2 regions of the Kosakonia radicincitans DSM 16656 genome follow, and region 1 is predicted to be linked to the other one. Evidence: riboswitches for the same ligand, from Rfam matches in the RefSeq annotation. Region 1 holds a riboswitch; the other holds the start of a gene.
What was found. Region 1 has a riboswitch for fluoride ahead of Y71_RS25085 (DHHA2 domain-containing protein). Riboswitches for the same ligand answer to the same signal wherever they lie in the genome.
Positions count from the first base shown of each region.

Region 2: linked by a shared signal. The riboswitch ahead of crcB (fluoride efflux transporter CrcB) and the one ahead of Y71_RS25085 (DHHA2 domain-containing protein) in region 1 are both predicted to bind fluoride.

Region 1 is NZ_CP018016.1:5,217,398-5,223,324, forward strand. It holds gene tnpA (IS66-like element accessory protein TnpA) at 1-57, shown strand, start outside; gene tnpB (IS66 family insertion sequence element accessory protein TnpB) at 54-401, shown strand; gene tnpC (IS66 family transposase) at 451-1,989, shown strand; gene Y71_RS25085 (DHHA2 domain-containing protein) at 2,121-3,029, opposite strand; fluoride riboswitch at 3,107-3,175, opposite strand; gene nhaA (Na+/H+ antiporter NhaA) at 3,460-4,629, shown strand; gene Y71_RS25095 (FAD-dependent oxidoreductase) at 4,758-5,927, opposite strand, start outside.
Region 2 is NZ_CP018016.1:4,448,657-4,454,583, reverse strand. It holds gene Y71_RS21425 (LysR family transcriptional regulator) at 1-466, opposite strand, end outside; gene Y71_RS21420 (aromatic alcohol reductase) at 607-1,527, shown strand; gene zinT (metal-binding protein ZinT) at 1,551-2,195, opposite strand; gene mntP (manganese efflux pump MntP) at 2,420-2,989, shown strand; fluoride riboswitch at 3,020-3,089, shown strand; gene crcB (fluoride efflux transporter CrcB) at 3,168-3,545, shown strand; gene Y71_RS21400 (hypothetical protein) at 3,786-4,124, shown strand; gene Y71_RS21395 (Rdx family protein) at 4,549-4,833, opposite strand; gene Y71_RS21390 (TonB-dependent receptor domain-containing protein) at 5,062-5,927, shown strand, end outside.

The sequences.
Region 1 (5,927 bases):
AACGGAACTGTCAGCGAAAAACTCCTGACTCTTCTGATACAGGAGCTCAAACGGTGATCCCGTTACCAACAGGCACCAAAATCTGGCTGGTTGCCGGTATCACCGACATGCGCAACGGCTTCAATGGTCTCGCCACAAAGGTGCAGACGATGCTGAAAGACGATCCGATGTCCGGCCATGTCTTCATCTTCCGGGGCCGCAGCGGCAGTCAGGTCAAACTGCTGTGGTCTACCGGTGACGGGCTGTGCTTGCTGACAAAACGGCTGGAGCGCGGCCGCTTCGCGTGGCCGTCAGCACGCGATGGCAAAGTGTTCCTGACGCCGGCGCAGCTGGCGATGCTGATGGAAGGTATCGACTGGAGACAGCCAAAGCGGTTGCTGACATCCCTGACCATGTTGTAGGCCTCTTTATCCTGGTTGTTGCAGAATAAGCCTGGTAAAATATGGGCCTATGAATGACACCTCTTCTGACGACATCCTTCTGCTGAAACAGCGCCTGGCCGAACAGGAAGCGTTGATCCACGCCCTGCAGGAAAAGCTGAGTAACCGGGAGCGTGAAATAGACCATCTGCAGGCACAGCTGGATAAGCTCCGCCGAATGAACTTCGGCAGTCGTTCCGAAAAGGTCTCCCGCCGTATCGCACAGATGGAAGCTGACCTGAACCGGCTTCAGAAAGAAAGCGATACGCTGACTGGTCGGGTAGATGATCCGGCAGTGCAGCGTCCGCTGCGTCAGACCCGCACCCGCAGACCGTTCCCCGAATCACTCCCCCGTGATGAAAAACGGTTATTACCCGCAGAACCCTGCTGCCCGGAGTGTGGTGGCTTGCTGAGTTATCTGGGTGAGGATGCAGCCGAACAGCTGGAGCTGATGCGCAGCGCCTTCCAGGTTATCAGGACTGTACGGGAAAAGCATGCCTGCACAAAATGCGATGCTATCGTACAGGCACCTGCGCCTTCGCGGCCCATCGAACGGGGCATCGCAGGGCCAGGACTGCTGGCCCGCGTGCTGACCTCAAAGTATGCAGAGCACACACCGCTGTATCGCCAGTCTGAAATATATAGCCGCCAGGGCATGGAACTGAGCCGCTCACTCCTGTCAGGCTGGGTGGATGCGTGCTGCCGGTTACTGTCACCGCTGGAAGAGGCGCTTCAGGACTATGTGCTGACTGACGGCAAGCTCCATGCTGATGACACGCCTGTCCCGGTGCTGTTGCCAGGTAATAAGAAAACGAAGACCGGGCGGTTGTGGACCTACGTTCGTGACGACCGTAACGCCGGGTCAGAGCTGGCGCCGGCGGTGTGGTTCGCTTACAGCCCGGACAGAAAAGGCATCCATCCGCAGACCCATCTTGCCGGCTTCAGCGGTGTGCTGCAGGCGGATGCGTACGCCGGGTTCAACGAGCTGTACCGCAATGGCCGGATAACGGAAGCCGCCTGCTGGGCTCACGCCCGCCGGAAGATCCACGATGTGCACGTCCGCACCCCGTCAGCCCTGACGGAAGAAGCCCTGAGGCAGATCGGTCAGTTGTACGCCATAGAGGCGAATATAAGGGGAATGCCGGCAGAGCAGCGGCTTGCTGAACGTCAGCAGAAAGCGAAACCGCTGTTGAAATCCCTGGAAAGCTGGCTGCGTGAAAAGATGAAAATCCTGTCGCGACACTCGGAGCTGACAAAAGCGTTCGCGTACGCACTTAACCAGTGGCCGGCACTGACGTACTATGCGGAAGATGGTTGGGCCGAAGCAGACAACAACATCGCTGAAAATGCCCTGCGGACGGTCAGCCTGGGTCGTAAAAACTTCCTGTTCTTCGGTTCTGACCATGGTGGTGAGCGGGGAGCACTGCTGTACAGCCTGATCGGAACGTGCAAACTGAACAGCGTGGATCCAGAAGGCTACCTCCGCTATGTGCTTGACGTCATCGCCGACTGGCCGGTCAACCGGGTCAGCGAACTGCTACCCTGGCGCATCACACCGCCAACTGAATAACACATCCCTGTCAATACGGCCCTCGGTGTACGCTTACATTTGCAGCAGGCGGGACAGAGTTGCCGCCAGTGCGAGCAAGGGGACGCCATCCTCTTTCCCCTGAACAAGAACAAGTGCATGTGTGTAGATTTTCATGGCTGTCTCCGGCTTTGATTGAGGAAGTGTTCCAGCCAGGGCAGAAGCTGTTTCTTCCGGCTGACCATGTCCGGCACGGAGCAGGGCGCCGCGTTGCCACTCTCCGGCCCGGCGAAATACAGTGTTGAAAAGTATTCACGGATATCAGTCACCATCAGCACGATAAGTCCGGCTCCGGTTGTCACCGCCATCTGCGCCATCGCATTTTGCAGTTCATCCAGTACGGGAGTGACCTGGCCTGGTGAACTCACCTCCAGTTGTGCGATACGCACATCCGTGCCGGCGAGCGAAAAGGTCTTAAGGTCTTTATGCAGAAGCTGTTCTGTGGACTGTCCGGTGATATCGGTTTTGGCTGCCAGTAGCCCGCGGGCAAACGCCTTACGTTTTACTCCCGACAGAACGCAGAGTTCAGTGGCTGTACGGATATCGTCTTCCGTCGTGGTGGGTGAGCGCAGATTAACGGTGTCGCTGAGCAGCGCGCCAAGAAGCAGGATGGCGTGAGTCGGGGGCATTGTGCGGCGCATTTCTGCATCCATCAGCAGCCAGAGTACTGTTGCGCTGCTGCCTGCCGGTTTTATCCAGACCTCCGGCGGCAGTTGCGTGACCAGACCGCCAAGCCGGTGATGGTCGATAATCCCGATGATATTGCTCTGGAGGAGATCAGCAGGCCCCTGTGCCGGTTCGGTAAAATCGACCAGCCATACCGGTTCACCTTTCAGTGGAATATCCAGCAGGGGCGGCAGGGAGAGCCCGGCAGCTTCAAAAATATAGCGTGTCTCAGGATTCGCTTCACCGGGCCGCCAGGCACGGGCAGGACGGTTACACCGGTTGAGCCAGCCCGCCGTCACGGCTGCGGTGCAGACAGCGTCGCTGTCAGGGTTAAGATGACCAAAAACATTAATCAAAGATGTATCCCCGTTAAGGGAAGTACACAGGCCGGAAGGATTTATCGACGGCCTGACATACCTCCTGAAAATCAAGAGTCATATCAGGCGTCATCAGCCCCGGACGGGGCGGTTGGGAAAGGTGGAACGCCATCACCTTTAGAGACATCATAGCTCAACGCCTCTGGAAAGTCAGCAGACAAAGGCTTTTTCCTGTGCCCATGAAGGTGTATGGCTGAGAAAGGTAAGGTGTACAGCATTTACCGGAATTTACTCGCATTACAACGGTGCAGATAAACGTTTGTGATAAAATTTTTTGCTTATCAATCATTTCAGGTGGGCGATGTCATGCAGGCAAGCCTGATAATGTCATCCACCAGGTGTTTTCACGGACAGATCCACGTTTTCCGCAGGAAAACAGCCTGGTCTAAACATTCTGAAAGGAGGTTGTATGCCACAGCCCATGCGCGCAAACAGAAAAAAACTTAACGGAGTTATCAGCGGGTTTATCAGTTCCCCGGCTGCGGGCGGTATTATACTCATCCTCGCGTCTGTAGCAGCCATCGTGATAGCTAACTCTCCCCTGCTTGAGGGATATGAATTACTGCTGAAATACAAAACTGCCGGGCTTTCCACGGAGCACTGGGTCAACGACGGCCTGATGGCCATCTTTTTTCTCTTTGTCGGTCTTGAGATTAAGCGGGAGCTTCTTGCCGGGCAACTGGCAACATGGAGCCAGCGTGCCCTGCCGGGTTTTGCGGCGCTGGGGGGCGTTGTCGTGCCGGCACTGATTTATGCCTGGTTTAATGCCGGTAATGCAGAGACGCTTCGCGGATGGGCTATCCCGGCCGCGACGGACATTGCGTTCGCGCTCGGCGTGCTGACTTTGCTGGGAAAGCGGGTTCCGGCATCACTGAAGATTTTTCTCTCTGCCCTTGCCATCCTTGATGACATGGGGGCCGTAGCGATAATTGCGATTTTTTATACCAGTCATATTTCACTCATGATGCTGGGCGGCGCTATGGTAACCGCACTGATGATGTTCATGATGAACAGGGCCGGCCTTAAACGATTGTTTCCCTACCTCGTTGCAGGCTGCCTGATGTGGTTTTTTATGCTGCAGTCGGGGGTTCATGCTACGGTGGCTGGTATTCTGGTGGCCCTTTTCATCCCGCTGAAAACAGACAGCACTTCCGGTTCACCGCTGGAGCGACTTGAACATGGTCTTGAGCCGTGGGTGGTTTTCCTTATTCTGCCGGTGTTTGGTTTCGCGAATGCAGGCGTATCGCTCACAGGCCTGACCGCAGAGGATCTTCTGTCACCCGTGCCAGTTGGTGTGGCCACGGGACTCTTCCTGGGTAAGCAGGTGGGCGTTTTTGGCCTTTCGCTGCTCGCTGTCGGTCTGGGGCTGGCCAAAAAACCGGAAAACAGCTCGTGGCTGCAGATATACGGCGTCTCTGTTCTGTGCGGAATTGGTTTTACCATGAGCCTTTTCATTGGCAACCTTGCATTTGCGGAAAGCCAGTTACTCATAGATGAAGTGAAAGTCGGCGTACTGGTGGGATCAGTTCTGTCTGCGTTGACTGGGGCGCTTATCATGTTGCTCCCGCGTCAGCGTTGAGATGTAACAAATGCTGAGTGTCGAGCTGTTATTAAAGCTTTCATTCTTCTTGAATATTTTCCATTCCACATAATGTATATTCAATGAATACGGGGAGATGACGTGCCATGCAAATGGCACGTCATCTCTTATTGACTCATTGACTCCGTAACCGCCTGCCAGGTTATAAATCCACCGCTCAGATTATATGTCCGGAAGCCGTGAGCCTGCAGAATACGGTATGCCACATGCCCGCGCAGGCCACTCTGACAACCGATAAAAATATCTTTATCTTCAGGTAATTTTTCAAGATTCTCCCGCAGGGAATCAAGAGGGATGGATAGCGCGTCAGGATATTCACCAAATTGTTTCAGTTCTGCAGGAGACCGAATATCAACTAAACAATAACTGCCCGGTTCCCGTTGTAACACATCGCTGACATGACTGATGACCGTATCTCCCTTGATGACATTTGCCGCCACCATTCCAGCCTGGTTAACGACGTCCCTTGCACTGTTAAAAGGAGGAGCATAGGTCAGCTCCAGATGCTCGAGATCGTTGACGGTAAGCCCCGCGCGCTGTGCGACAGCCAGGACATCGATGCGTTTATCAACCCCTTTTTTCCCTGACGCCTGGGCCCCGAGAATTTTACCGGTATCGGGGCTGAACAGCAGTTTCAGACTGATCATTGTTGCCCCCGGGTAGTAACTGGCATGATCAGCGGCATGGACGTAAACCTTCTCGTATCGGGTACCATGGGCTTTCAGCTGCTTTTCATTCGCCCCGACACTGCCAATACTCAGCGAAAATACCTTACAAATGGATGTCCCCTGACTGCCATGGTAAAAGCTGTGACGATCGAGCATATTGTCAGCAGCAATGCGTCCCTGGCGGTTGGCTGGCCCTGCCAGAGGAACATTAGCGGGTTCCTGAAAGACAAGGTCAGGTGTTTCAACTGCATCCCCCACGGCGTAGATGTCAGGGATACTTGTCTGCATACAGGCATTGACACTTATGCCTCCCCGTTTACCCACGGCGAGCCCGGCTCCTGTGGCAAGGCTGCTCTCAGGTTTTACCCCGATGGCGAGAATAACCATGTCGGTCTGCAGAAACCCACCGTCAGACAGTGCAACGCGGAATCCCGTCTCTGTCCGCAGTACCTCGGTGAGCGCCGTTCTGAGACGCAGATCAACGCCATGACTCCTGATTTCCTGATGCAGGGCCGATGCCATTTCAGGATCAACCGGAGCCATAACCTGTTCCCCCATCTCCAGCAGGGTCACACTGATCCCCCTTTCGCTCAGTGCCTCCATCACTTC
Region 2 (5,927 bases), 770 kb from region 1:
CCACCAGCGTGGTGGAATCCTCCACTCTGCCGGTACGAATCACGCAGTCGTACCCTTCCTGGATCACATCCTCCACGTTATCGCTGGAGCACAGCGTCACCGCCAGTTGCGGGTAGCGGTGCAAAAATTCACCCAGCCGGGGCAGGATGCAGTGTCGCGCCAGCGATTGCGGCATGCCGATTTTCAGGCGACCTGCGGGCTGGCCGTGAGTGCCGGGGAAAGAGGACTCCAGCGCAGTGATATCATCCAGTATCCTTTTGCTCGCCTCGTAGTAGCGGCTTCCTTCCGCCGTCACGCTGAGTTTGCGTGTGGTGCGCTGTAAAAGCTGCAAGCCCAGCCCGTTTTCCAGCTCTTTAATTACCCGTGAGACGGTGGAGCGCGGCAGGCCGAGTGCTTCTGCAGTGCGGGCAAAACTGCGCGTTTCCACCACCTGCACATAGACGCGCATCGATTCCAGTTTATCCACTTTTCCCCCTCCGCTTTTTTTCGATTATCCCATTTTAACGAACAGTCTAACCTGAATTTTGTACCTTATCGAAATCACGCCTTCGCCGTAATCTTTTCGCAGTGCAGTAAAACTGCCATCTGATTGAATGAGGACGTGAAATGGCTATACAGAACGAAAACGTATTGGTGCTTGGGGCGGGACAACTCGGCGCGGCGGTGCTGAACATGCTGGTACCTGCCGTGACGCAGGCGCAGGGCACAGTTACGGTTGTGGTTTCGCCAGGCGCGTGGGATGAATGTGGCTATTTGCGATCGGCGGCACACCAAAAATGGGTGGATCGCGGTGCGAGATTTATCGCTGTCGATATTGCGACCAGCACGGTTGACTCGCTCATCCCGCTGCTGGCGCAGTTTGATACGGTGATCAATTGCATGGGCTTTGTCGCCGGAACGGGTACGCAGCTTAAAATCACCCGTGCAGTGCTGGCTGCAGGTATACGCCGCTATTTTCCATGGCAGTTTGGTGTGGATTACGACGTGGTGGGAAAAGGCAGCGGCCAGCCGGTGTGGGACGAGCAGTATGATGTCCGGGAACTGTTGCGGGCGCAAACCGGCACCGAATGGGTGATCGTGTCGACCGGTATGTTTACCAGTTTCCTGTTTGAACCAGCATTCGATGTGGTGAATCTGGAGCAAAAAACGATAAATGCGCTGGGCGGATGGGAGACGCGGGTGACGGTGACTTCGCCTGCCGATATTGGTCGGCTGACTACCACTATCTATCTGCATCAACCACGCATTATGAATGAGGTGGTACTGATTGCCGGGGAAACGCTCTCGTATGCCACGCTTGCGGATACCGTTGAAGCCGTAACAGGGCAGGCATTTAAAAGAGGCGTTTATACGCTGCCCGCGTTAACGGATGCATTGCGCCTGCAACCGGAGGATCAAATGTGCCGCTATCGCACCGCTTTCGCCCGCGGCGAAGGGGTCTGGTGGCCGATGGAGCAGACCTGGAACGCCCGGCATCAGATAGCGACGCAGGACGTTAAAGGCTGGTTGCAGGCACATCTGGCGTAAACAGGCTGAATCACCCGCAGGCATCAATGGTGCAGCATTTCGTCTACGATCTGCGCTTTGTTCAAATTGTACGGATAGAAGGTCGGCCAGTTATCCATCTCTTTCAGCAGCACTTGCTGGGATTCGTTGCCCATAAAAATATGGAAATGCAGCGACTGGCGCGGCGCAATAATGTGGTCGCTGAACTGCACAAATTTCGGTGCTTTTGACTGCGCGTCATTGCATTCAAACAGATAGCGCACGCCTTTCTTGCCGGAGGTGTAGGTCAGAATTTTATAACCGGCGTAGTCATAGCGGCAGCGGGTGACCGTTTTGCCGGTGTGAAACTCAATCACATTATTTTCAATGCCGATGGTATCGATGTTGGTCGCATAGCCTTTTTTGTAGTAAGTGCGGTACTCCTCCACCGTTTTGTCGCCGTGCTGCGCTTTTTTCTCCAGCACCGGATCGAGATCGCCATTCAGCAGATATGGGTTCAGCGATTGCCAGATCCCGTCCCAGTCGGACAGTGACCGATCCTTGACATCTTTATCGTCGATAATGCCTTCGCTGGCTTTGCGTTCCACCTCTGTCAGCGGCTTTCCGTGGTGATGATCGTGAGCCATGCTCTGTGTACTACCCAGTAATACGCCCATACCCAGAACAAAGGCGGATTTCTTCATGATCATACTGCGCTCCCTGATGATTTGTTATGTGATGAAATGTTATAATATAACAATATTAGAAATCATCAATGTGTGCAACATAGCTTCGGTTATAAAACATAGCATCATCTATATGTTGATGATAAATAAGTAATTTTTGCCTTTTTGTCGTTGCTGTGGCACCATTGCCGCTCTTTTCGCAGCGCAGTGTTTTTCCCCTCTGTTGAGGCGGTTTTAAAGGGTGAGCAATGAGTTTCTATGCAATGATTATTCTGGCCTTTGGGATGTCGATGGATTCCTTCGCTGCTGCCATTGGCAAGGGCGCGGTGTTACAACGTCCGCCCGTTCGCGAAGCGCTGAGAACAGGGTTGATCTTCGGCGTCATTGAGGCTATCACGCCGGTAATTGGCTGGGCTGCGGGGCTGGCCGCCAGCCAGTACATCATGCACTGGGATCACTGGATCGCCTTTGTGCTGCTGCTGGCGCTTGGCGCGCGGATGGTGAAAGAGGGGGTGAGCAAATCGCCTGACGAAAACGTTGAAGCCCCGCGCCGTCACGGTTTTTGGCTGCTGGTGACCACCGCCATTGCCACCAGTCTGGATGCGATGGCCGTGGGTGTCGGGTTGGCGTTTCTCAACGTGAATATCGTGGTGACTGCGCTGATGATTGGCCTTGCGACAACGATTATGGCGACTACGGGTATGCTGCTGGGGCGTTTTCTTGGCGCGGCGATCGGCAAATGGGCGGAAGTGCTCGGCGGCGTGGTGCTGATGGGTATCGGCAGTTTAATTCTGGTTGAGCACTTAGGCTTACTGTAACTTGCCTGCAGGGGCAAAATCATTAACAATGCGCCAGAAGGTGATGGCGTTCCACCTTACCCAACCGCTTCCTGGAGAAGCTGATGACGCCTGATATGACTCTTAAATGGAGGCATGTCGGGCGTTTTTCTTTTGTCCCTCCCGCATGCCTCAACGTGATGTATTGATGAGGAAAAACATGCTGAAGTCTTTATTTGCCGTCATTGTGGGTGGTTCCGCAGGCTGCGTTATCCGCTGGCTGCTCTCTCTACGTTTAAATGCGCTTTTTCCCAATCTGCCGCCGGGTACGCTGCTGGTTAACCTGCTGGGTGGCATGATCATTGGTGGCGCGCTGGCGTTCTTTACGCGCCAGCCGCATCTCGATCCCACCTGGCGATTGCTGATCACCACGGGCCTGTGCGGCGGCATGACAACTTTTTCAACCTTCTCGCTGGAGATTTTCGCGCAGTTGCAAACGGGAAATTATCTGTGGGCAATGACCTCCGTGCTGGTGCACGTACTGGGCTCGTTGCTGATGACGGCGCTGGGTTTTACGCTGATTAACGCACTGTATTGAGACTGTATGCAGGGGAAGGTAAATATCTTCCCCTCTCTTTAACCGTAAAAATACCAGGACTATTGGCAACATTTTTATTTTAATCTTGCGAAGATGTTTTTTCCTATTTTTTTAATGGCGCTATGAGTGAGTATTGACTAATGCCACTAAATAAGCAGAATTAGGAACATTGACGCAACGGACATGCACGATATAGCCCGTAATAATTATTAAGAATAAGCGCTTTAGCAATATCAGTTGGTGGAAAAATCTGATAGCAGAAAATATTATATTTTTGATTTTTTTGTTTTATTTGGCTTGCCGGGAAACGGTAAGCCAGAACGGTTCGCAGGCCAGGTTTTTCGCCATTTACATGTGAGTCTGGAGTGGTTGATGGGCAAAGAGCAAGAGAGTTACGGAATGCACGATTTTTTCAGAGGTGACACTTCTGGCCATGAAATGATTGAGCGCTATACGTATGTGAAAATTATTAATTTTGATGCGACTGACACGATTAATTTTGAGTTTTCGCCGTATCAAAAATATTTTATTTCAATTATGGCGAATCGCAAACCACCTGCCGAAAATAGCACTCAATAACTTCCATTACTGAATGTAAAAATAAATTTACTGGCAGTGCAGCGAACGCTCAATGTACTGCCCGTAATTGAATGAAAAACCCGAAAAAAGAACCCTCAGACACAGGAAATCCGCTCTGTGTCTGAAGGCATGCAAGTGCATCTTCGTTACTAACAATGAGCGTGCTAACAAATTGTAAAACGATGATCAGAATATCCCTGTAAAACAGGGATTTGTAATGAAAATAAAAGATCTTTGTGAATGAATATTTTCATCGTTAACACATTGAAATTATTGATAATCTGAACATATTTCATCCATTCTGACGTTTGAAACCCTGGTGTCGCATTTGCAGCCGCCCCTTGCGGGCGGCTTTTTTTTACCTGCTAAAACTTTTTATTGGTCGCAATGCGCATCATCAATGACTGCCTGCGCAGCTTGACGCTTAATCGCTTTTTTTCTCTACGTGCCCGAGCGGTTTTTCCGGGAAGCAGTAGTCGCGCACGCGGCGTTTTAACTCTGCAGCATCGGGAAAACCGCCTTCCTGCTTACGATCCCAGATGACTGTGCCATCGATATCAATCACAAAAATTCCGCCTGTGCCGGGGATCAGACGCACCGATCCGAGATCGGTACTGAACGTATGTAGCAGTTCTTGCGCCATCCAGCTGGCGCGCAGCATCCAGTTACACTGCGAGCAATAATGTAAAGTAATCGCCGGTTTGTTCATTTTCTCGTCCCTCCAAAAGGCGAATCAGACAGCAAAGTGTATGCAAAGTGCGGACACAAAGGTGAGAAATTTATGAATTCATTGCAAGTGATAATCATTATCATTACTATCTGAGCTCATAACATAACGATAACCTGCATTTTTGTCCTGACGTATTCTCGTTTCGTGGAACGACTGGAAGTAAGACGTGAGCCTGATACTAATAAATTCTAAGGCTTACAAAATATTATGTGTAAATCGCAACTTTCTCCGCGTCGCTTCAGGAAGCGCGTGGTGGTGACTTCATTACTCGCAGCCCTGTATCAGAACACCGCGCTGGCAGCGGATACCGATACCTCGACGACTACCGCAACGAATGCGAAACAGGATACGGCCGAACAGATGGTCGTTACGGCGCCTGCACCGGTGCTGAAAGCAGGAAGTAGCCATTCCGTTAGCGCACAGGATTTACAAAACAAAGGCGCGAAAGATTTCGGCTCTATCATGCGTTACGAGCCGCTGATTAGCGCGACCGGCGCAAGCGGCGGTTCTGGTAACGGCAAAAGTGGTTTTGACCGTGGTGGTTACACCGGTTACAACATTCGCGGCCTGGAAAGTAACCGCGTGGGAATTGATGTTGATGGCATTCCGCAGCCGGATGCAACCGGCCGTAGCTACGTCAGCCGCGCGGGCCTGAACACCTTCGGCATTGGCCGTGACTATATCGATCCGTACATGTACGGCAATGTGGATATTCAGTCCGGCGCGACGCCCACCGATCAAGCAAACACCTCGATTGGCGGCAACGTCTCCTTCCGCCCGAAATCACCGGACGATTATCTGCACCCGGGTAAAAACAGCTACTTTGGTTACCAGAGCGATTATGACTCCGCCGATCGTAGCTGGCACAACGGCGTGACCGGCGCGGCAGGGGATGAAACCCTGCGCGGTATCTTTGTTTATAGCCGCCGCGATGGTCAGCAAACCCGCAACAACAGCGGCTCCATTGATGCGTACCCGGCGAACTGGCACTCCGATGCGATGATGGCCTCCGGTATCTGGCAGCCAAACGATGAGCATAAACTGACCGGTACGCTGGATTACTACCACAAAAC